DNA from 3 places in the Virgibacillus salidurans genome. Region 2 is predicted to be linked to each of the others. Evidence: riboswitches for the same ligand, from Rfam matches in the RefSeq annotation. Region 2 holds a riboswitch; each other region holds the start of a gene.
The links. Region 2 has a riboswitch for S-adenosylmethionine ahead of KFZ58_RS17320 (PLP-dependent aspartate aminotransferase family protein). Riboswitches for the same ligand answer to the same signal wherever they lie in the genome.

Region 1 (8,528 bases), 1.8 Mb from region 2:
AGAACACAATTTGAACTATCGGTTAAAAGCTTAAGAGATAGATTTATGGAACGATAACACTAATTTCAAAAAAATAAAAAAGAAAGAAGGAATTTAAATGTCAATCACATTAATAAAAGCACCATTTCGAGGAGATCAAGTTGGAAGTCTATTACGACCAGAGAATTTACATGAAGCGAGAAAGGAATTCCAAGAAGGAAATATTACAGCAGAACAATTACGTGAAGTTGAGACAAAAGAAATTAAACGAATCGTTGACAAACAAATTGAAGTTGGATTAGAAGCAGTAACTGACGGTGAGTTTAGACGTAGATTTTGGCATACCGATTTCTTAGAACATTTGAATGGTATAGAGGGATATGTCCCCGATATAGGATATATTTTCCATGGTAATGAGGAAACGGAAAAATATAATATCCGAAATATAGGAAAAGTTACCTTTAATCCTAACCATCCATTTATAAAAGATTTTGTTGAATTTAATAAAATTGTTGATGGTCGTGCGGTTGCCAAACAAACGATTCCTAGTCCTAATCAACTGTTTAATGAGGGAATTATCGACGAGAGTATCTATCCTGACATTGAGGAATATGCAAATGACGTAATAAGAACATATCGTGATGCATTAAAGGCGTTTTACGATGCTGGAGTTCGCTATTTACAATTTGATGATGTTTATATTGCTGGCCTTTCTTCTCCAGATATCCCGTTTAATGATGGTAAATATTCACGAGAAACACTTATTGATCTTGCATTGCGAGTTATAAATGAAGTATTAGAAGGAAAACCAAAAGATTTGTTCGTGACGACCCACTTATGTCGTGGAAACTATCGGTCTAATTGGGCTTTTGAAGGAAGCTATGAACTTATTGCCCCTAAACTATTTGCAAAGGAAAAAGTTGATGGATTTTTCTTGGAATACGATGATGAACGTTCAGGTGATTTCAAACCATTAGAATTTATTCCAAATGGCGGATCAAGAGTTGTACTTGGTGTCTTAACATCCAAAAATGGTGAACTTGAAGATAAAGAATCAATAAAAGCACGAATTCAGGAAGCATCACAATATGTACCACTTGAACAAATATGCTTGAGTACACAATGCGGATTCGCTTCAACCCATCATGGAAATAAATTAACAGAAGAAGATCAATGGAGAAAACTAAAATTTATTGTTGACATTTCTAAAGAAATTTGGGGATAATTCAAAGCCCTTTTCAGTGATAAGGGGCCTTTCTATCTTTATGATAAACACCTATTAATTTACAAACATCCGAAATGGTAGTTTTGATCATGTGAAAATTATTCAGTGAGAGAAATAAGTTTTTCCAAATTACTGTTCTTATCCAGAGAGACAGAGAGATTGGTCCGTTAAAGTCTTAGCAACCGGTCTTATTTAAGTCCAAGTTGCTAATTCCAATAGGTATATTACCTAGAAGATATGAAGATAGTTTTCGGTATTAAGGACCTTCTTCTTATTGAAGGTCCTTTTATTTTGCTTAATTCACAGAAAAGGGATTGATAACATGACGGAGAAAAGCATCGACACGCTGTTGGCGCAGTTGGGCAATCATTCTGACAAGACGACTGGTGCAATAAGCCCACCGATTTATTTATCGACAGCATATCAACATCAAGGACTTGGTAGGTCCACAGGATATGATTATACACGTACCAAAAATCCAACACGAACTATTTTAGAAGAAGGAATAGCAGAACTAGAAGCTGGTGATAGTGGATATGCCTGTAGTTCAGGGATGGCTGCTATTCAGTTAACACTCTCCCTTTTCCAAACGGATGATGAATTAATTGTTCCAGAGGATATTTATGGGGAACATATCGGTTACTGAAACATTATGAAGATGCCTATAAGATAAAAACAACCTACTCTAAATTTAACGATTTCAATGAAACGGAAAAGTTGATTACCAATAAAACAAAGGCATTATTCATTGAAACACCAACAAATCCATTAATGCAGGAAATTGACATCGAATCGTATGCATCACTTGCCCATAAATATAATCTATTACTTATTGTTGACAATACTTTTTTAACCCCTTATCTGCAACGACCGTTAGAATCAGGAGCTGATATTGTTATTCATAGTGCAACGAAATACATCGGCGGACACAATGATGTACTGGCTGGATTGGTCATTGCTAAGGGAGAGGGAATTTATGAAAGACTAGCAACCAACCATAATGCCTCTGGTGCAGTATTGTCTGCTTTTGACTCTTGGCTATTAATTAGGGGATTAAAAACGCTTGGTTTACGGATGAAACGCCACGAAGAAAATGCCAAGGAAATTACCGAGTATTTGAAAAGTGAACCTGCTGTTACCGATGTATTATATACCGGAATCGGCGGTATGCTTTCATTCCGCCTTAAAGAAAGTAGATGGGTTGAATCCTTTTTAGCAAACCTGCAATTAATTACGTTTGCCGAAAGTCTTGGTGGGGTGGAAAGTTTCATTACTTATCCTGCCACACAGACCCATGCAGACATACCAGTTGAAGAACGAATACGACGAGGAATTGACGATCGATTATTACGTTTTTCCGTTGGTATTGAAGATGTAGGAAACATTATCGAAGACTTGAAACGTGTATTTTCCTATTTGAAAAAGGAGGAAATTGAGATATGAGCAATGAACATTTAGAAACAAAATTCATCCACGCATCAAGGAGCGTAGATATAGAACAGAAAACTGGTGCAGTAAATGTTCCTATTTATCTATCCTCAACATTTCACCAAGAAAGCTTTGATCATTTTAGTCCGTTTGATTATAGCCGATCAGGGAACCCAACAAGGCAAGCATTAGAAGAAACAATTGCCGGGCTAGAAGGCGGAACTAGAGGGTTCGCGTTTGCTTCTGGTATGGCGGCGATATCTTCTGCTTTTATGCTGCTATCAGCTGGTGACCATGTGTTGGTTTCCAGGGACGTCTACGGTGGCACCTATCGTTTTGTGACTGAAGTATTAACCAAGTTTAAAATTGACCATACATTTGTCAATATGTCGGAACTTAACGAAGTAGCTAGCGCAATCAAGCCGAACACAAAAATCATCTATATGGAAACACCATCTAATCCCTGTTTAAACATTACCGATATTAAAGCGGTTGTACGCATTGCCAAAACGAATAATTGTTTAACGTATCTTGACAACACATTTATGTCACCACTCTATCAAAATCCGCTAGACCTTGGAGTGGATATCGTGCTTCATAGTGCGACCAAATTTCTATCCGGGCATAGCGATATTATTGCCGGTTTAGCAGTCACAAAAGATGAAGAACTTGGTGAAAAATTAGCCTTAATGCAGAATTCCTTTGGGGCAATTTTAGGTGCGCAAGATTCTTATCTATTAATCCAGGGGATCAAAACATTGGGAACTCGTCTAAAACAGTCAACCGAAGCAGCACACAAAATCGCCGCTTTCTTAAACGATCATTCGTTAATTAAAAAAGTGTATTATCCTGGATTACCTTCCCATACAGGACATGGTATCCATGTTGGTCAAACGACAGGTGCTGGAGCCGTCCTTTCATTTGAATTAAATGATGATCTAGTAGCCAAAACTTTTGTGGAATATGTCCGCTTGTCAGTTTTCGCTGTTAGTCTGGGTGCAGTCGAGACAATTCTTTCCTATCCGGCTACAATGTCCCATGCTGCAATGCCAAGGGAAGAACGAGAAAAAAGAGGAATTTCTGATGGATTATTTAGACTTTCTATTGGACTGGAACATGCAGACGATTTAATTACAGATCTAGATCAGGCTTTACAAAAAGCTGTCCGTCAAAAATGACTACTTAAATATGCATACTTAAAAAATTTTAGAAAGAGGAAATTGAAATGAAAAAACAATAGTAAAAACTTCGTTTAAAGCAGATCACGTTGGAAGTTTATTACGTTCAGAAATTTTACATGAGGCAAGAAAAGGTTCTAAAGAAGGAAAAATTTCTCAAGAAGCATTGCAAGAAGTGGAAACAAAAGAAATTAAACGATTTTGTTCTTCGTCTTCGCGACAGAAACGAGACGAATCAGCGTTATGTCGCGCAGGCGCCCTGAAATACCCCTGGTATCATGGTTAACCACCGGTTGCTTCTTCTGATAACCACTCCACCCCGGGTTTCGTTGAGCGGAAAGTATGATAAACCCTTTTTGTTCAAGTTTGCGCAAAAGGGATCGACAAGCAATTTCTTTGGGGGCCTCCGTTTTCATACACCCAATTTCAGGCCAAGCAAATTTCTCTGGAAACTCGCGAACGGTGCCAAGAGGGATTGGTCGTCATCAGATGCCGAATCCATCTAATATCTTCAGTTGCGACTTTCTTCCTTGAATAATCATCGCCTGTTTTTCCATATTTTAATGATACTACAGAAAATGGAGTGTGTCCTGAGGGAATTTAAAAGGAGGAGGATTTTGGGGGGACCTGAAAAGTTGCAATATATATATTTAATTTTAAATTATCAGAGTGCATTTTTTAATAGATCAAGATAAAAAGAAACCAGACTAATAAGCCTGGCTCCCTTCTATAATTCTATCCCTACTCCGTCAACAACGGATAATATCCTTCTTCATTATGTGTCTCTCTTCCTACAAGCGGTGGGTTAAATACACAAACCATACGCATCTGCGTTCTGGCACGTAGTCGATGCTTATCATTTTCATCGAGGATATACATCGTCCCTGCTTTAATTTGATACACATCTCCGGTTTCGACCTTTTCAATTTCGCCTTCCCCTTCAATGCAGTAAACCGCTTCAATGTGATTTTTGTACCAGAAGAAATTATCTGTTCCTGCTTTAATAAGGGTATCATTCATGCTGAAGCCGACCCCGTCTTTTTTCAGTAAAAAGCGGCGACTCGTCCAGTTTTCATCAGATGTTTCGTCTGTAGTTCCAACAATTTCTTCAAGTGATTTTACGATCATTTCTATTTCCCCTTTGCCATTATAAATTGTCTATTTAGTCGTGTATTTTAACTTAAGCAAGAACATGCTTAATACTATCATCAAGAATCCCGAGCCCTTTTTCAAGGCCTTCTTTCTCAATATTCAGTGGTGGTAAGAATTTGACAACTTCATCGTTTGGTCCGGAAGTTTCCACAATTAGACCGCGCTTGAAAGCCTCTGCACAAATATCACTTGCAAGACCGTCCACATCAATGGCTATACCTTGCATTAGCCCCTGCCACGAGCTTCAGCCTTCAGCTCTGGATAATTTTTTACCCAAAGGTTTATTGTTTCAGTCAATATATTGGCTTTCGCTTGAATGTCTTTACTGAATTCATCTGTTTCCCAGTTAGTCAAGGCTTCTGTTGCTGCGAGAAATGCCAGATTATTTCCACGGAATGTTCCGTTATGTTCGCCTGGCTCCCATTGATCATATTCTGGTTTAATTAATGTGATCGCCATTGGCAGCCCAATTCCGCCAATTGATTTGGAAAGACAGACAATATCCGGATTAATTCCGGCAGGCTCAAAGCTGAAGAATGTACCGGTTCGTCCACAACCTGCTTGAACATCATCAATAATTAATAAAATGTCCCAGCGCTTGCAAATACGTTCTACTTTTTTCACCCACTCTAATCTGGCAGCATTCATGCCACCTTCTCCTTGAACTGTTTCCAGAATAATGGCTGCCGGCAGGGCAACGCCACTTCCGCTATCCTCAAGAAATCTTTCCAAATAAGCCAGTGAATCCTGATCCTCCACATAATCATCGAATGGCATAGATACCGTATGATGAAGCGGGATACCTGCACCATGACGTTTAAATGAGTTAGCTGTCACAGATAGGGAACCAATTGTCATTCCGTGAAAAGCATTTGTAAAACTGATCACCGTATCTCTGCCAGTTACTTTTCTGGCTATTTTCAACGCGCTCTCCACAGTATTTGTTCCAGTTGGTCCTGGAAACATGATCTTATAATCAAGATTTCGTGGTGTTAAAATTACTTCTTTGAAGCGTTCGAGAAATTCCTTTCTTGTAGTTGTTGCCATATCGAGGCTGTGTATAATTCCATCATTTTTAATATACTCAATTAATTTTTCCTGCATGGCGTCATCATTATGTCCATAATTCAGCGCCCCAGCTCCTGCAAAAAAATCAATATACTCTTTTCCATCTATATCCCACAGCTTATAGCCTTTAGCTTTTTCAAAAATGGTCGGCCATCCTCTGCTGTAACTTCTTACGGTTGATTCTATCTCTTCAAACGTTTTCATTTTCTTATCGCTTAACAAAGCCGTTGTCATGAAATCATCCTTTTATAACTATTTTTTCTTCTTGAATAGGTCCGATTTTAAACAATAGTTCATCCTCATGACCTTCTCCTGGAAAATCATTTGATGAAAAATAATCGCCTACCTCACAATTGGTCTCAAGTTTTTTTGCAAGACCTTGAAATAGGTTTTGTGACGGCGTATTTGATGGAGATACGGTTGCTTCTACGTATTCAACCGCCTCGCAATGTTCACGGTTCAGCAGTTGAAACAACATCTTCGTCCCCAACCCATTACCACGTTCGGATTCGTTAACAGCTACTTGCCAAATGAACAATGTATTCGGTGTATCCGGATGAATAAACCCGGAAATGAAACCGACAGTCTCCCCTTCTCTTTCCGTGACAATCGATGTTTCCGAAAAGATCTCACACCACATAAGATAGCTATAAGAGGAGTTAAGGTCAAGCACGCCTGTATGTTTAATCAACCCCCAAACAGCTGCCCCATCGTCTTTACTTGGCTTACGAAAATGAAAATCTGTTTGAATGTCCTTTTCTCTTGTCAATTCGCCAATTCCGCCTTTACTGATGCTCTCACCTCCGAAATTATTTTTGTAAATTGCGTACCTATTAAGATTAAATCCAAGGATTGATTTCGTCAAAAGGCATTAAACGTGATTCAGCGTGTTTAAACGTGATTCCATCCGATTAATTAAAAATAGTTGCCACAGCCTATAAATAACTACGAAATAATAAGAAATAGACAGAATTTATAGGGATTAGGGAAAAAATACAATAAATACTACATCAATTATAAATTTTTTAAATAGAAAAGAGTCTAAATCAATAATTATCCAGCCAATGTTTAAAGTTATGAAAAAATAGGCTCCCATTGCAGAAGCGAGATTATTGTTCTCACTTCTGCAATGGGAGCAGGTTCATTACGATTCAATTTTACATTTGGAAGCAAGCGATCCGGTACCTTGCTTCCTCTCTAGTTACATAAACAATGGCACTAACAGACCGGCAATTACAAGGATGAGAGCTCCCCCCAAACGGGAAGATAATTGTGCGAATGGCATAAGTTCCATTCTTTTAGCTGCAGATAATACTGCCACATCTCCAGTTCCCCCCATATTTGCCATACATAATCCTGCTGTAATTGCAGATTCGATTGGCTTAAATCCAACCAGTTTTCCTACGCCACCGGCACCAATAATTGCACCGATTACGACACTTGCTACGAGAATAATATATTCGAATGAAATCGCAGCTATAACTGTTTCGAGGTCTGTATAAGCAATACCGATACCAATTAATAATGCAAGTGTCCAATTCTTAGCTACGAATTGATACCATTGGTTTGCAGCCTCTTCGATAAAATCAGGCAATAAATCAAAAATTTTCAATGCTGCTACCAGGATAATCATTAATGCATATGGGTGAAGTGGGATGATTAACCCTAAAATTTGTCCAGCAATATAAAAGGTTAATGCTACTAAAACCCCAACCCCCATTAATTTAATATCATAATTAATTTTCTTATCGCTTCCTACTTTAAATCCTGCCATTAACTCTCCATTTCCAGTTAAACTTGGAACCTTCTTGCCTAACATATCTAATAATCCGGCACATATAATGGCAAACACGTTACCTAAAGCCAAGGCTGGAACGAGTATGGAGATATAATAAGATGGGTCATTCCCTAAAATCTCTGAATAGACTTGGGACATTGGTACAGCACCTGCACCCATTCCGCCTCCCATAATAGGCATAGCTATAAGAATAATTGCATCCCTAAACCCATAACCAATGATCAGACCAATAACACCCGCGAGTAGAATTGAAGCAATGACCGCTGAAAATAAAGGCAACGCAAACCTTGCTCCTGCTACTTTTAATGTTTTGGAATTCATTCCGAGAATACTTCCAGTAATTAATGCTGCAATATAAAAATTTAAAAATTCACCAGAAGTCATAAAATCATTAATCATTGTAACTGTGTACTCTGGCATTATTCCAGAATAGACCAGAAAGGCAGAACCAAAAATCGCTACAATAGCACCTCCGCCAAGGAAGCTTTTAACAATTGGTGTATGATCTCCAATCCAGCCAAACAGTTCTCCCAGAACCATCATAACGATAAGACTGCCAATCATTCCTCCTGGTAAAATTTCCATATACATGGCAGCAATGACAATAGCACTGAAGCCTAAAAACCACAAAATAGGCATATTAAAGATTTTCACCTGATTATACCATGGTTCATTATGATTGATTAATTCATCTGTTGAA
Region 2 (8,528 bases):
GATCCGTTATCCCCATTTTATTGCGCGATTCTTCCGGAACAACTGCGTGGGTCATCGTTGCAGGATGCTGTATTAATGTCTCTGCATCACCAAGACTCACGGCAAGTTTTAAAAAGGACAGCTTATTTAACATTGCTTGAGCATCCGCTTTTGTCCCCTTGATTTCAAATGAGATCAGACCACCGCCACGCTTCATTTGCTTTTCCTTTATCGGATAATCCGGATGACGCCCATCACCTGGGTAGTAGGCGTTTGCAACTTTCGGATGCTTGCGTAATTTTTCAAAAACCCTTTCTGCATTATCACAATGACGATCCAAACGAATGGCCAAGGTTTTGAGTCCTCTAATCAAAAGCCAGGCATCAAACGGAGACATAACGCCGCCAATGTCCTTCTGGGTTGTCATAGCAACCGAATCAAGGAAATCTTTTTTCCCCACAACTAAACCTGCGACGACATCACCGTGCCCGCCAATATATTTCGTCGCACTATGGACAACAACATCAGCTCCCAGCTCAAGCGGCCGCTGTAGATATGGGGTTGAAAATGTATTATCAACGACGACAGGAATACCATACTCTTTTGCAACTTCTGCAACCAGCTGCAAATCGATCAGCTTCATTGTCGGGTTAATCGGGGTTTCAACATAGATTAATGACGTCTCCGGCCTAATCAGAGAGCGAATTTCCTCCTTGGATTCCATAGTGGAGAAGTCATGGGAAATATTGTATTTATCCTTCATCATGGTCAGTAATCCGAATGTGCAGCCATATAAACCGGATGAGCATACAATATGATCACCTGCTTTGGTTAAGGCGATTAAGACGGCAGAAACTGCTGCCATCCCTGAACCAAATGCAAGCCCCCGCTCTCCATTTTCAAGTTTCGCAATACGCTCTTCCAGCACGGTAACGGTTGGATTTCCTATTCGCGAATAGACATACCCCTCTTCCTCACCGGCAAATCGGCGCTCCCCCTGCTGAGCCGAATCAAATGTATAGGTCGATGTTTGAAATAATGGTGTGGTCAAACTCCCAAGCATTTCTTTTGAATCATACCCTTCATGAATAACCGCTGTTTCAAAGTGTTTATGTTTTTTTGACATGAAATTTCCCCCTCATGATTAATGATACGCTACTACTATCATAATCTACAAAACTCATTTTTGAAAGCGTTTTCTTAATCTGATTAATTGCTTTACGATATATTTCCTCTTAAAATTAGTTTACTATAATGACGGAGGGCGCTATATGAAAAACAATCTCGGAATTATATATACAGCATTGGCTTACGTACTATGGGGATTCCTGCCAATCTATTGGAAATTGGTTGAGGACGTTCCTCCCGGGGAGACACTGGCACATCGTATTGTCTGGTCATTTATTTTCATGCTTGGCATTGTATTGATTTTACGAAAATGGACTCCTTTTATACAGGAATTGAACGTCATTATCAGAAACAAGAAAAGACTGCTCGGCATAACCCTTGCATCTATTTTCATCAGTTTGAACTGGCTCACATTTATATGGGCAGTCAATAGTGATCACGTCATTCAAGCAAGTTTGGGATATTATATTAATCCACTTATCAGTATTTTACTGGGGATTATTGTGCTGAAAGAGAAAGTCACAAGAAAACAAGCGCTCTCCTTTATTCTTGCGGGTATCGGCGTCATCTACCTAACATTCAGTTTTGGTGTATTTCCATGGATTTCTATCATTCTAGCGCTTACTTTCGGGTTCTATGGTTTATTGAAAAAGAGGCTTGACGTTAGCGCCATGTTCGGCCTGACCATTGAAACCATGATCGTCACACCGATTGCCTGTCTTTATTTATTCGCCATTCCTGACAGTGCTTTTACACTGGAAAATCTGGTCTCACCTGTGAATTTTCTGTTAATCGGCGCAGGAATCGTGACCGCAGTTCCATTGCTGTTATTTGCAAGCGGAGCTAAGCTAATTCCGCTAGCGATGGTCGGCTTTCTGCAATATATTGCCCCAACGATCATGTTAATTCTCGGCGTATTTCTATACGAAGAACCCTTTACCAGCGGGCATGCTGTAGCATTTGTATTTATTTGGTCTGCTTTGTTTATTTATATGAGTTCAAGATATAAGCGGGGTGGTGCTAGGCGGGAGGCTCGTGAAAAATAAGTCATCTGTATGACTGGGGTTGGAAAAGGGGCAGGAATGAGCGTCATAAGAAGTTCATGGCGACAATAAATCAGGAAAAGATGTATTTGACGTCGACATGAACCTTTCATGACTACCGTGAATCCGAAAATGATACCTTTAACGTTGTCATGAGCTGTTCATGGCTACCGTGAATCCGAAAATATCCCCTTTGACGTCGTCATAAACCGTTCATGGCTACCGCGAACCCGAAAATATCCCCTTTGACGTCGTCATAACCCGTTCATGACTACCGCGAACCCGAAAATATCCCCTTTGACGTCGTCATAAACCGTTCATGGCTACCGCGAACCCGAAAATATCCCCTTTGACGTCGTCATAACCCGTTCATGGCTACCGTGAATCCGAAAATATCCCCTTTGACGTCGTCATAACCCGTTCATGGCTACCGCGAACCCGAAAATATCCCCTTTGACGTCGTCATAACCCGTTCATGACTACCGCGAACCCGAAAATATCCCCTTTGACGTCGTCATAACCCGTTCATGGCTACCGCGAACCCGAAAATATCCCCTTTGACGTCGTCATAACCCGTTCATGGCTACCGTAATCCTGAACATGTTCCCTAACGTTAACATGAACCGTTCATGGCTACCTTAAATCTAAGAAAAGGAGCTAAAGCGGTAGCCATAAAAGGTCTAATCGCCGCATTCAGCATAGTAGGAGTATTTTCCATGACCTATACGTATGAAATTTTTGTTCAATACTCTACTAATCGTTTTCTTTGATTTAATTTCGTTACACCAATCATGAATCACTGTAGTTGTTATTTTTTCATTAGGAAATAGCAATTGAAATTGACCTACATTCCTTAATATAGAAGCATCCGTGTCCTCTTCATGGCCACAGCTATCACAAACTATGTATCTATCTTTTACAGATAACAAAAAGGAATTACATGCAAGGCAGGTTATTCCCTTTTTCAGTTCAGCATAGTCATAATTGGGTATACGAGTGAATGGGGATTCATCTTCACTAAGCTTTACTAGCATTTCAGCAATTTTTATATTTTTATTTCCACCTGATGAACTTCTGCTTAATTGTCTTAGGAAACGATTGAGTTGACTGGGTAAAATAATAGGCACGTCTATAGATGCTTGGAATAATGTGAATTCGGGATTGATAAAAATGATGTGTGATTTGACTGGAAGGTTAACACCGTGATGTTGGAGTAATTGTCTGAGTAAGGATTCGCATCGCGTCAGTTGCAAGACGGGATCTTTAATTTCCTTTTTTGATTTTGTGTACCATCTTTCATTTTCAATAAAGAATTCCCCTTCGTAATTTTTCACATCAATAAGATGGATGAAATTTTCATAAATGATCAGTGTATCAATTTGAAAAAAAGTATTATTCCATTCAAGCAATAAATCATGTAATATGATTAGCCTGTCCGACAATCCCTCCAATCGTGCTGCAAATTTTTGTTCACCTTCATATCCCTTCTCAAGGATTACATAGTATTGCTTATCCGTATCTGATAGATGCATGCGCATATCTAAATATCGGAGGAGCTGCAATTCTCTCGATTCGGTAACCGTCATTTTCTACTTCCTCTCATTCTTTTTAAACTAATAGTATGAAAAAACACCCAATTTATCAAGTTTAATTGAATTCAATTAAATAAAAATTTATTCCCCAAAACGGTTGACATTCCATCCAAATTACCGTTATACTGTTCAGTAATTTAGAAAAATTAATCTCTTATCAAGAGTGGCGGAGGGATAGGCCCTTTGATGCCCGGCAACCTGAAGGCAACACAATTTGCCTTTTACGGTGCTAAATCCTACAGATCAACATTGGTCTGGAAGATAAGAGGAGGATCGTTTACATATACGCCCTCTTCTTAGGAAGGGGGTTATTTATTTATCCCCTCTTCCTCCCAGATACGTTAAAAAGCGGCACTACTGCCAAAAATCCAAGGAGGAATTATTCATGTCTAACTTTCAATTTCACAATCCGGAAACAGTATTACTTCACGGGGGCCAAGAACCGGATCCTGCAACTGGGTCAAGGGCTGTGCCAATCTACCAAACAACATCCTATGTATTTCGCGATACGGAACATGCGCAGAATTTATTTGGCCTAGCAGAACCAGGAAACATTTACAGCCGTATTATGAATCCGACTGTCGATGCTTTTGAGACTCGGATGGCACAACTTGAGGATGGAATCGGGGCTGTCGCAACATCATCCGGGATGGCAGCAATTACACTTTCCATTCTTAATATTGCTGGTTCAGGTGATGAGATCATCGCTGACAGTAATTTATATGGTGGAACGTACAATCTTTTTGCAAATACATTGCCTCGTTACGGTATCGATGTAAAATTCGTTGACGGCACGGATCCTGAAGCAATTCGAGGTGCTATTACAGATAAAACAAAGGCTGTCTTCGCTGAAATTATTACAAATCCAAGTCTGAATATATTTGATGTGGAAACGGTTGGCGAAATCGCACATGAAAACAATATTCCTTTAATCATTGACAATACGTTTGCCACGCCATATGGCACAAAACCACTAACATGGGGTGCAGATATTGTCGTCCACTCTGCGACAAAATGGATTGGTGGGCATGGTACAACAATCGGCGGTGTCGTTGTGGATGGTGGCCGATTTGATTGGGGCAACGGACGCTTCCCTGGTTTTACCGAGCCCGACGCAAGCTACAATGGCCTCCGCTATGTTGATCTGGGGCCAGCAGCCTATGCGACAAAATTACGTGTGCAGCTCCTGCGTGATATCGGTGCGTCCCTGAGTCCACAAAGTGCGTTCTTATTCCTTCAGGGGTTGGAGACATTGCATCTGCGTATTGAGCGTCATAATAAAAATGCCGAAGAGGTCGCAGCTTATTTACAAAAACATCCAGCTGTAGAATGGGTTAATTTCCCAGGGCTAGAAGAGCACCCATCCCATCAGCTTGCGAAAAAATATCTTGCTAAGGGATTCGGTTCTGTTATCACGTTTGGTATCAAAGGCGGCCGAGATGCCGGCAGAAAGTTAATTGATAATGTTACACTCTGGTCCCATGTTGCTAATGTCGGTGATGCAAAATCACTCATTATTCATCCAGCATCAACCACACATCAACAATTAAGCGCGGAGGACTTAGAAAAAAGCGGAACAACGGAAGAATTAGTCCGCCTATCGATTGGCATTGAGTCACCGAAAGATATTTTAGTCGATCTAGATCAAGCCATTGCCAAAGCTGTGGATCAGCCGCCACTTTTTGAAGCTACGGAAGAAGATGCTATAAAATGGCTGCTTACTTCCCCATTTGATCGTAAAGATGGAGGGGCTCGTAAAAAAGTAATTGCAACTGTGACTGATTCTGATAACAAACTTGATAAAAGCGGCAAGCAACTGGCAAAACTCGGATTCAGCGTTATCCCTATCAATGGTGAGTCGAAGCTGGAGGACATTCCTGAAGAAGTGGATGCCGTATGGGTGAACAACAAACAGCTACCGCAATCAACCATTGAGCAATTTATCAATAAACAGGGAAAAATATTGTTAGTGGAAGCACCGGATACGAATGATCAAACATTAGAAAATGCACGTGCTGCAGGGATTACCGTGATTACGAATAAAAATCCGTATGAAGAAGCGGTCCGTCTGAGGAATAACCGTAAAGTAGCGGATCCGTTGGAAGTGTAAGTTGTTGTAAATGCTTAGGGTGAGGTTTTTCTCTGGGGTTGATATTTCTGCCCTGAGGTTGATTCTTTCGCCCTGGGCGAAACTTCCTCCCCACAAGAAGTCATCCAATTTAAGTTTAACTTCTCTCTATAAAGGAAAAAGCATTAAAAATCGCCTTCACAGAAGGCGATTTTTTAGTATGATAAGATCAATCCAAAGGTATATTAAAAATACTTTCGAATTTATTTGCGACATGAGACAATATACTAATTCATACGTATAATATAACAGCCGGGTGTGGTAAACATGAAGAAGAAAAATTTTATGATTGCGATTTTTGTTCTTATCATTGGGGCAGGAATTTTTGCATTAATCAATCGACCTACCGCAACTTTAGATAATATAACGCCTCCGCCAGGTGATGAGACAGAAACAACTCAAAACGAGACAAACGAAGAAGCTAATGAAGAACCGCAGGAAGAAGAGGAAGAAACCGAACAAAGTGATGAAACTGATCAGAGGCAGTTTTCAACGACAATTTTCGAGGCGTTTCAGGAAACAGTTGATTTCTTTACCAATCGAGACACACACATTGTTGCTGTTGGCGACTCCCTAACACAAGGGGTCGGAAGCAGTGATGACCAGGGCGGTTATGTTGAAATACTGGATCGCGCTATCAATGCTGAAAACCAAATTGTGTCATTTGATAATTTTGGCATACGCGGCGATCGATCAGATCAGCTGTTGGAACGCTTGGATAATCCGGAAGTTTCCAACGCAATTGAAGAAGCGGATATTGTTTTAATAACGATCGGGGCAAATGATATCATGAAAGTATTCAGGGAAAATTTTACGAACTTAACGATCGAGGAGTTTAGAGAGGAACGGGTCAATTATGAAGAAAGGCTCAACCAAATTTTTACCAAGCTTCAAAATATAAATCCGAACACCGATATATATTTATTAGGATTTTATAACCCCTTCGAACAATACTTTCAGGATATTGAAGAACTTGGTATGATTGTGGAGTCATGGAATAGAACCGGAAGTGACATTGCCGAGGAAGACGCGGCTATCACATTCATCCCAACAGTCGATTTATTCAATGATCCAGACGCAGATTTATTCGCAGACGATAACTTTCATCCAAATGATCGTGGCTATCAACGAATGGCAAGAAGGGTGATGGATTATTTAACTAATGAAGAAGGATGAGCGCGATGTCACAACGAAAAGAACTCCATCAATCGAATAAAAATAAATGGAAACGATTATTTTATGGTTTATTAAGTGTGAATGTCCTTTTTTTGCTGGTCATCGTCGCACTCATTTTCTGGCCTGTTTCCGAGAACACCTTTCCATCAAATGAGGAGCAGGAAGCACAAGAAAGCTCCGAGTTTACGGTTCGAACGACCAAAAATAACTTGAATGAATTGATCAATGCCTATATAGATCAGGCATTATCGAACACAGGTCACGAGTATAGCATCTCCCTTGAGGAAGATGTCCATTTAATTGGCGAGTTGCCGGTATTTTCCAGTACTGTGCCACTTTCCGTTCATTTAGAACCACTCGTGCAAGAAAATGGGGATCTCATTTTAGAACAAAGATCAATCTCGCTTGGATTATTGGAATTACCGAATCAAAGAATTATGTCATATATGGAACAATATTTATCAATGCCTGAATGGGTAACGATCAACCCACAAGATGAGGAAATTTATGTTGCGGTTACCGACATGGACCTGCGTAGTAACTTTGAAGTCAGTGTGGAACATATTGATTTGGAGGCAAATAATATCGCATTTAATATTCGAATTCCATATCGGACATTAGGCATTGACCAGATAGAACCATAATAGGAAAAGCTGAACCAGCACTACCGAAAATTGATGGGTTCAGCTTTTTTCATTAAAAAAAGAACCGCTACACCTAGTGTATGGCTCTTCTCATCTGATAACAAATCGTTTCACTTTTGCGGATAATAATAAGATTACTGATTGCTTTTGCAATTTTTGCTTACGCTTCACTAATTTTCTCTCTGTATCCATGAAGTAATCGCTGAGTTTTCCTTGATAAATCAGTTGCATGCCCTCATGCGTTCGAATATCAGCAGGCGTCGTAAAGCATGCAGGCTTCATAAACTGAAATGTCTCTAGATCCCGTAATACCGTCGCCACAAACTGGGAACAAAATAAGGCATTCCTGCGATTAATTTCAAATTGGAATAAGACACCAAGAAGACCAATAAAATTAAATTTATACGCTTCTTTCTTTGCTTCAATTTCTTTTATATGATGGATAATTACTTCACAGTCGTTTTCAGAAACCGTGTAGCTGTAAATAGCAGAATTCGAGTTTTTCATAAAATCACTGTGGGGGTCCTCCCGTATAAATCCACCAATAAATGGATTACGTGGCTGTTTCCGCCCAAAGCTGTATATCTCTTTTAATTTCGGATCAAAGCTGATTGATACATGATTTAGTGATTGATTTGTACAGAAATTAATCACCTTGGATAAATAGGTTCCTGTATCCGTAAAAAGAAAGTAAATCGTCCTTTCTCCCATCAAATCTCCCCTCATCGCCCTTTTATTTTTTAATACGGCAGGTTTTCGGTAATCTCGTTACTTAGTACGTGAGCAGTGTTTTTTATTTGATGACACCTTATTGTTACATATTTTCACATAAAAATAC
Region 3 (8,528 bases), 600 kb from region 2:
TCACCAACAGCACCTGTTCCATTTGTTGTCCGGTTTACTGTGGTATCATGAATGGCAACCAATTCCCCATCCTTCGTCATTTGCACATCGATTTCAATGTAGTCAGCTTTCATCTCAAAAGCTTTGTCAAAGGCGACCATCGTATTTTCAGGCGTGTGTCCCGAAGCACCTCGATGTGCCACATTCGTAATCTCCTGCCCGCTTGCAGCAAGAGTAGGAGCGGTGAACAGGCTCATAAAAATAATCGTCATGAAAAAAATAGAAAAAATACGCTTCATAAATAAAATCTCCCTTCCTAGTAGTTATCTATTATTATAAAGAAAGACTATTAAGTTAGAGTGAAGGAGAAGATAAATCTATGTAAGGAAAACTACTAGATTCGTAGGAAGCCAAAAGTCCCCCTGCCCTTTTTTAAATCGAAAAAATGAGGAATCAGAGAAATAATACCCCAATTCCTCACACTCTCTTACCGCCAAAGGTCTCCCATTCTTTCCGGAAAGTCAATAAATGGATTGCGGTTTCCCTGAATGTCAAAGATCGCCTGATTCCGGTGCTTTTCATAAATTTCAGGTGGAAAAGCCTGATGCCAATCCAGTAAAAGCGCTGTATCAATTCCAGATTCATAAGAGGATTCGATCTGATCAGGATATCTTACTAAAAAATACAGCATGGCACGGGCAACAGTCCCTTTCCCGTACTCCGGTTCAAACAATTCCTCGTCTGCTTTCCCACACGCCGCTTCAATCCGATTAGCTCCTGCCTCCGGATTATATTCCGTAAAGTCATGATACGGATAATTGCTCCTAATTGAATTGCAAACAGGTTCACACGTAAATAAATGGTGAAGATCACCGCGCATCGGCTCCTGTTCGTTAAACCACGATTGTGGCACCGAATGCTCACAATTATATTTAAAATCTTGCTCGATTTGTACGATTTTGTCCTGGTCGAGTTCTGAAGTTTTTTCAATCGCTTCCTTTCGCTTCAACGACGTTTCATAATCTTCATTAATAACTGTTTCTGCCTTCCGTTCTTTTCCTGAATAAACACTTGCTAGATTACCATCTGGCCGCAAGTCAACCCATGGATAAACATATTCACTCGGATCATAGCGTATCTGATTCGTATGGGTTTCTCGAAGAAGCTTGGTGAGGGCTGATAGATCGGAAAAATCAATTTCACGATAATAGTGCCGGATCGCCTGACTATCTGTTTCCTCATCATAATATGCCTTTTCATCTGTTTCCATTTTTACTCTTACGCTTGCATGCTCGGAAAGAATGCTACGCAAATACGCACGATCGGTTGTCACTGGAAGAAGCTTTTCCTTTTGGTCATAGGTCAAAATCATTTTCATTCCTCCTGAAAAATGGATTTATTAGCTACATACCCGCCTCACCTTTTACACACATGAATTTTCAAAATTATTGTATCAAACGTTTCTCTATATGAATAGATACATTTTGCCCGCTATAAAAGTACTAAAGAATTAATACCTGATAAGAAAATAGTGCAAGGGGACTGCTTCGGTAATTATATGCTATAATTAGAAGAAAGTTTGCAGCGGAGTGAACAGAATGAATCGTTTTAAAAGGAGACCTACCCATGGATAAACATATCGTGTTTTACGACGCAGAATGCCCGTTATGCAGAACTGTAAAGGCAGTATTGCAAAAGCTTGACTGGCTGGATAGAATCAATTGGCATCCCGTCCAGGAAGTAAACGAGGCGACAAGGGAAAGAATAAATCGTTATAAAAATATGTACGACGAAATTTATATGTATACCAAAGATAAGAAGATTCTAACAGGTTACTATACAATACGAAAAATTTTATCCCTCCTGCCTGTAACAATCCCGCTGGCCGTACTCATGCACCTGCCGCTTGCTAAAAATATTGGTGATCCTGCTTATCGCTTTATTTCGAAGCGGCGCTATCAGTGGTTTGGCCGCGTGCCGTATTCGTGGTGAATTTTTTCCTTTTGCGATAATAAATCTTTTCAAAACTCAGCCTATATCATTTCAAAAAGACATCACAATTTAGCTAATTACATAAAAATTCATTTGATAAATACCTAATATTGTATATAATATAAATATATTAGCTAACAACAAAGAGGGGTGTCGAATAGTGAGAGTGCCTTCAACGAAAATGCAAAATAGTTTCGGAGAATATTTGAAATATGTCAGCAGGTGAGGATATCATTGTGACAAAAAGTGGAAAAGATACGGCTAAAATCATGGCCTGTTATGATCCAGATTATGTCAAAGAAGAGCAACCAGCATACCGATCTTCAGATGGCTGGGTGACGTATGAGGAATTTTTGGAACTAAGGAGGAAGCGGAGCAAAGGTTTGAATTAATTGATGGCGTCATTTATAACCTTGCCTCTCCTTCCTACAAGCACCAGCGTGTAGTTGGCGAGCTTTACGGCGCATTTTACAATGGCTTTAAAGGAAAAAAATGTGTTCCGCTCACATCTCCGTTTGATATAACTTTCTTTAAAGAAGAAGACAACGTCTGTGTCGTCCAACCGGATATTGTGGTCATCCGCGACAAAGACAATTTGGACGAGAAAGGCAACTATAAGGGGACACCAACGCTGGTAGTCGAAGTGTTATCACCCTCCACGAGAAATAAAAATATGTTGAAAAAGCTTGAATTATATAAACAGTGCGGTGTCAACGAGTACTGGATTGTCGATCCCATTAATGAGCATATTTTGGTTTACGTGCTGGAGGACAATGATATTGTAAACAACAAGACCTATTCAAAAAGCGCCCAGCAGGCAGTTCGCTCCGAGGTGTTTGAAGAGTTGGAGGCAGACTTGCAGGATGTCTTTGCTTGAGCATTTGATTGATGGGGATGAACAGCAGGGGCATGATTGTGAATAGGGCCTGTCCCCACCGCTTTAATATGATAAAGAAGTGAGGGACAGACCCAATAAGCCTGACTTTCTTATCTAGCATGTCGCTTCAAATAATAATGCTTCTTCTGCTTTTCTAAATACTCAGCCAGAATACTAACAGATATCATTACGGTGTAACCCAACAGCGAACTGTAAAACATTGCTTCAAACACCTGTTCAATAATCCCTGTTCCTGTTAAAAAGATGAAACAGCTCGGCCCCAACACAACGGATGCCAACGCGCCTGTACGATGCGCTTTTTTCCAAAAGTAGCTTAGCGTAATAGGCGCCGCGATACCACTTAGGATTGCTGAGGTGCCGATTTGAGCTAATAACGCCAACGAATCCGGTCTATCAATAGACATGTATAACGTGAGTCCTCCAATTAGGATAAGCGAAATCCGGGAAACCCTTACTGCTTTTTGATCTAATTTTCTCTTGGAAATTTTTTTATCTTTGTAAAGAATTGGAGCCACGAGCACTTTATAAAGATCGTTGCCAATGCTTGTTGTCATGCCGAGATACAGGCTATCTGTCGTGGACAAGATAGCTGAAATAATTCCTACGACCATTAAGACTACTAGAATAGTAGGAAAAACCTCCATAATATAGGCTGGTACTGCACTATCTGGAGATGACAGATTTGGGACCGTAATACGTGCAGCCATACCAGCAAATACAGAAAACGTAGATAGTACAAATAACGTTATTCCGGAAGATAGCGTAAACTTACGTAAATCCTCTTTCTTCTCTACAGTCAGCACTTTATTCATTAGATGGGGAAGCAAAGCAAAACTAAACAGCAGCCATTGGATGCTCAAAATAGCAAATACACTGTGAAACGGACCGTTCTCTGAAGTTAGACCTAACATACTTCCATCGATTGCGCCCATCTGCGTTTGCAAGTTACCTAAAACATTCCATCCCCCTCCGATGGACCAAAACAGCGAAATAAACAACAGGACGGAAATGACCGACATGACCGTACCTTGTATTCCGTCCGTGATCAACTGGGCAAAGGCGCCCCCCAAACTAACATAGACGACAGTTATGGTTACCCCTATAAGAATTCCCCACATGTACGGGATCCCTATGATTGTTTCAAACATGGTTGCTAAGCCAACATTTTGAGCAACAATATAATAAATGTTGAATAAAATGAGTAAGGCAACAACTACCTGTAATGCTTTACTTTGATATCGAATCCCTAGCCATTGCGGCAAGGTGAGGCTGCCTTCCTTTTTTTGCCCCTGCTCCCAGAAGGTTTTAGCAAAAAGAAGCAACCCTATCCATGAGACCCCAAAGCATCCCAGCGAATACCAAAGTACCGGTGCACCATAGGTATAAGCCCACCCGGGAACTCCGATAAATAGATTTGCACTTGCATAGCTTGCCCCGAAACTGATTCCGACAATCCAGGGATTCACCTTTCCTTTTGCGATAGCAAATCCTTTCATCGACTTACTATGGGCTGAACCTCGTTTTCCTAGCCAGGTCGTTAATAGAAAATATCCCAACAACGCTCCCAATATCAGCCATATTAATATATTATTATCATCACCCAGCATCAACTTCCCCCACCTTTTTGTTTCGGGTAGATTTTATTCCATATTATCAATCCCACAATCCAACATATGACGATGGCAATCCAATAAATTGTAAACATAATTTCCTCCATTTTCTTATCGAATGGTAGAACTTCATTTTATTATTATTTTGTCTGAACAGTTCCAATCCTTTTCGCAGGATGGTTATCCGGCAAGTGAGCACTTCCTTTTTCAAACATATTTTCTCTTAACGTCTGTCCTTCATATTCCTGTCGGTAGACACCACGTTTCTGTAATTCAGGAACTACATGATCAACAAACTCACGATAGGTACCCGGTGAATAAGCTTGGGCAATCGTAAAACCATCCACATCTCCTTCATTCGACCACTCCACCATGCGATCTGCAATTTGTTCCGGAGTTCCAATAAATTTAACGGTACCATTTCCAAGCCCATGATTTTTAACAGCTTCTCGTAAGGTCCACTTTTTATTCGGATCTTTTGTATATAAATCCAAATTTCCCTGAACTGCTTCTGTCTCAATATCTTCAATGTACTGATCCGGATCATATTTGGAAAAATCAATCCCAGTATGCCCTGACAAAAGCGAAGCCGTACCCTCAAAGCTAATATGATTGATCAAATCTTCATATTTCATATTAGCCTCTTCTTCAGTTGATCCGATAATTGGTAGAATCAATTGAGAAACAAATACATCCTCCTGTCTTCTCCCCTGTTCCACCGTTCGCTTCCGTATATCTGCAACATACGCTTTTAAAGCTTCCAGTGAATGATTTTTTGTAAAAACAGCTTCAGCATGTTTGGCAGCAAAATCTCTCCCCTTTGGAGAAGCTCCTGCTTGAAAAAGTACCGGGGTGCGCTGAGGCGACGGTTCTACCAAATGCGGGCCTGGAACATTGAAAAATTCACCTTCATGGTCGATCAAATGTACTTTATCCGGATCTGCATAGGTATCGTTTTCTTTATCATAAACAACCGCATCGTTCTCCCAGCTGTGTTCCCATAATTTATAGACAACGTTCAGAAACTCATCTGCACGGTCATAACGGAGTTCCTTGGGTAGACGGGTCTTAAGGCCAAGATTAACTGCTTCGCTTTCCAGATACGATGTCACCACATTCCACGCAATCCTACCCCGGTTAAATGATCAAGTGTCGATAACTGCCGTGCTAGCGAATAGGGTTGTGCATATGTAGCGGAAATCGTCGGCGCAAAGCCCAAATTTTTAGTGACTGCTGCCATTGCCGAAATAGGGATTAACGGATCATGCGCTGGAAGCTGAACTGCATGCCGAGCAGCCGCATCATGGCTGTTTCCATATACACTGTATGTTCCAAGTACATCGGCAATAAATAACGCATCAAATTTCCCACGTTCTAAAATTTGAGCTGTTTCTGTCCAATAAGATAAACTATTATGATTTGTTCCCTGATCCAATTCATGTTTCCACAGCCCCATGGAATGCGGAGAAGGTGAATTTTGGATAAACCCGTTCAAATGAATTTGTTTTGTCATAATGTAAATACTCCTTTTTTAATAGATTTTAAGTTTGGCTCCTCGTGCTCCGTTATAAAACAGTTCACCTCCTAAAAATAATCAAACTTTCCTTATATAATTACTCAGATTAAAAGATACGTGTATCGCGTGCAGAAATCCAGCTGTCACCAATTTCCAATAAAAAAACCTCTACCGATGAGGAAGAGGTTAAAATTTATTTAAACACGTCTCATCTTTCAAGCGAAATGCTTGCTGGAATTAGCACCGTGTTAACGGTTGCTGCGGGATCACAGGACCAGTTCCTCCCCCGACTCTTGATAAGGAAATATTCAATTTTTAAGATTTCTACATATCATAACGGATACAGGAAAAACTGTCAAGTGGGAAATTTAGATAAACTTTCTTCAACAATATGGCCTTAAATTAAAAAGAGCACAATTCTCACTTCAGAATTGCGCCCCTTAGTTTAAGATTATCTTCCATATCAGTAAATATTTTAACTTTCCGTTGAACGATCTCTCGGTTTTACTTCTTCTTTGAGTTTAAACGAAAGTATGAATCCAAGGATTGCTGTGATTGCCGCTACGATAAAGGAAACATTCACACCATGAATAATACCATTCACTGTGTCGTCTTGTATGGCAGTTGTCGTCATGATGGTGACAAGAACCGCAGTACCGATCGACCCGGAGACTTGGCGGAATGTGTTATTAACCGCAGTCCCATGTGGTATAAGATGGTCAGGCAACTGATTCAAGGCCAGGGTTGTCATTGGCATCATCACCATTGCAATTGAAATCATTCGAATACCATTCATGCTTGCTAGATATGCGAAGCTTGTATCCGCAGATAAATCCGTGAACGCGAAAGTGGTCAGTGATAATAGTAAAAGACCACCGCGAGCAAGCCACTTTCCTCCAAATCTATCAAAGAGATATCCGGTAATCGGATTTGAAAATCCCATAATAATAGCTCCAGGTAACAACACAAGACCGGATGTGAGTGCCGAGAACCCAACCATATTCTGCATGTATAATGGCAAAATAACATTTGTTCCAATCATTGCAGCGAAGACAACCATCCCAAGAGCAGTCGCTAGCGTAAATGTGCCATGTTTAAACACCCTGAATTCGAGGAGCGGCTCTTTCAATTTCAATTGTCTTGTAATGAACCAATAGAGAGAAATTGCCCCGAAAACAATAGATAAGATTACCTGATAGCTGAGCCATCCAGCGTCTCCAGCGACACTGAAACCGTACAGGAGCCCACCGAACCCAATGGTTGAGAGGATAACAGATAATATATCCAATCTCGGATTCTTCTGTTCCGTCACATTTTTGAGTAAGAAGTAAGCCGCTATAATGTCTATAATCGCAATGGGCAGTACAACATAAAAAACACTGCGCCATGGGAATTGATCAACAAGAAAGCCTGCTAGACTCGGACCAATTGCCGGTGCAAATGCGATGACAAGCCCGAACAATCCCATCGCCGAACCTCTTCTGTGTACGGGAAAGGTAAGGAACAAGATTGTCTGCATAAGCGGCATCATTATACCAGCTCCTGCCGCTTGAAAAACGCGTCCAGCCATTAAGAATGAGAAATTTGGTGAAATAGCTGCAATAAAAGTTCCTATAGTAAACAATCCCATAGCAGTCAGAAACAGCTTACGTGTTGAAAATTTATCTATTAAAAAAGCTGTTACTGGAATCATAATACCGTTTACCAGCATGAAAACAGACTGCAACCATTGCGCTGTACTCTCACTTAAATTTAGGTCTTCCATGATAGGCGGAAGCGCAGTCCCAAGAAGTGTCTGATTCAAAATAGTAATAAAAGCACCTGATAATAATATCGCGAAAAGCGGTATTTGTTTTTTCCAATTAAACGTTTTTGTATTTTCCATTATATACCACCTTTTCTTGCAATAAAAACTAATCATAGATTAAATCACATTTTCCCAATATATCATATCAAAAACATAAAAGGCAATTTTAAAGTTTCAGTAGGATTGTATTTTGTAGTTGATTTTAGGGATGAAGAAAATAGCAGAGGAAATTATACTCCATAGAAGTTGTTTAAAACGCTATATGTAAAGCAGCTCATCAGTTTTAACGGGATTTCCGTTCTTACTCAAACAGAACGCCTTAATGGAATAACATTAGAAAACTTGGTTGTCACCAAGCCTTTAGGTAACAACCAAAGTCCGCACTTATGTAGCATAGGAAAGTTTATACTTTCCTATCTGCCAAGTAAAAAATGATCAAATTATTTACAGGTATTTATTCCAAATAAGCGTCCCATTGTTTTAAAAATTTCCATCATTTGCTATATTGTTTTCTGATATTTATCACGTTGTATAGCAAATAACAGCCAAATGACAAGTAATATTGTGGATACATAGCTGATATCCTTTTCAATTGGATGCCCAAGTGCCAAACCAACTATATCTTTGCTTAGAAAGGTTAAAATAGATAGGGCAACCACAGCAAAAATGGAGTGAATGATTAATTTAGTAAACCTAACTTCTGAAATTTTTGGGAAGTTTAACATA

Region 1: linked by a shared signal. The riboswitch ahead of KFZ58_RS07585 (methionine biosynthesis PLP-dependent protein) and the one ahead of KFZ58_RS17320 (PLP-dependent aspartate aminotransferase family protein) in region 2 are both predicted to bind S-adenosylmethionine.
Region 3: linked by a shared signal. The riboswitch ahead of KFZ58_RS14720 (LLM class flavin-dependent oxidoreductase) and the one ahead of KFZ58_RS17320 (PLP-dependent aspartate aminotransferase family protein) in region 2 are both predicted to bind S-adenosylmethionine.

The regions. Positions count from the first base shown of each region.
Region 1 covers NZ_CP074373.1:1,450,783-1,459,310, reverse strand. The annotation lists gene KFZ58_RS07595 (homocysteine S-methyltransferase family protein) at 1-34, shown strand, start outside; gene KFZ58_RS07590 (5-methyltetrahydropteroyltriglutamate--homocysteine S-methyltransferase) at 98-1,204, shown strand; SAM riboswitch class I at 1,340-1,446, shown strand; partial or broken gene KFZ58_RS07585 (methionine biosynthesis PLP-dependent protein) at 1,527-2,647, shown strand; gene metC (cystathionine beta-lyase) at 2,644-3,810, shown strand; gene KFZ58_RS07575 (ectoine synthase) at 4,552-4,938, opposite strand; partial or broken gene ectB (diaminobutyrate--2-oxoglutarate transaminase) at 4,991-6,264, opposite strand; gene ectA (diaminobutyrate acetyltransferase) at 6,269-6,799, opposite strand; gene KFZ58_RS07560 (2-hydroxycarboxylate transporter family protein) at 7,232-8,528, opposite strand, start outside.
Region 2 covers NZ_CP074373.1:3,476,705-3,485,232, forward strand. The annotation lists gene megL (methionine gamma-lyase) at 1-1,105, opposite strand, end outside; gene rarD (EamA family transporter RarD) at 1,251-2,153, shown strand; gene KFZ58_RS17315 (nuclease-related domain-containing protein) at 2,831-3,682, opposite strand; SAM riboswitch class I at 3,894-4,010, shown strand; gene KFZ58_RS17320 (PLP-dependent aspartate aminotransferase family protein) at 4,128-5,852, shown strand; gene KFZ58_RS17325 (SGNH/GDSL hydrolase family protein) at 6,138-7,046, shown strand; gene KFZ58_RS17330 (YpmS family protein) at 7,052-7,690, shown strand; gene KFZ58_RS17335 (hypothetical protein) at 7,781-8,401, opposite strand.
Region 3 covers NZ_CP074373.1:2,879,175-2,887,702, forward strand. The annotation lists gene KFZ58_RS14690 (glycerophosphodiester phosphodiesterase) at 1-278, opposite strand, end outside; gene KFZ58_RS14695 (endonuclease I family protein) at 467-1,351, opposite strand; gene KFZ58_RS14700 (thiol-disulfide oxidoreductase DCC family protein) at 1,606-1,971, shown strand; gene KFZ58_RS14705 (hypothetical protein) at 2,184-2,363, shown strand; gene KFZ58_RS14710 (Uma2 family endonuclease) at 2,375-2,848, shown strand; gene KFZ58_RS14715 (sodium:solute symporter family protein) at 2,959-4,476, opposite strand; partial or broken gene KFZ58_RS14720 (LLM class flavin-dependent oxidoreductase) at 4,620-5,995, opposite strand; SAM riboswitch class I at 6,201-6,298, opposite strand; gene KFZ58_RS14725 (MDR family MFS transporter) at 6,471-7,880, opposite strand; gene KFZ58_RS14730 (hypothetical protein) at 8,303-8,527, opposite strand.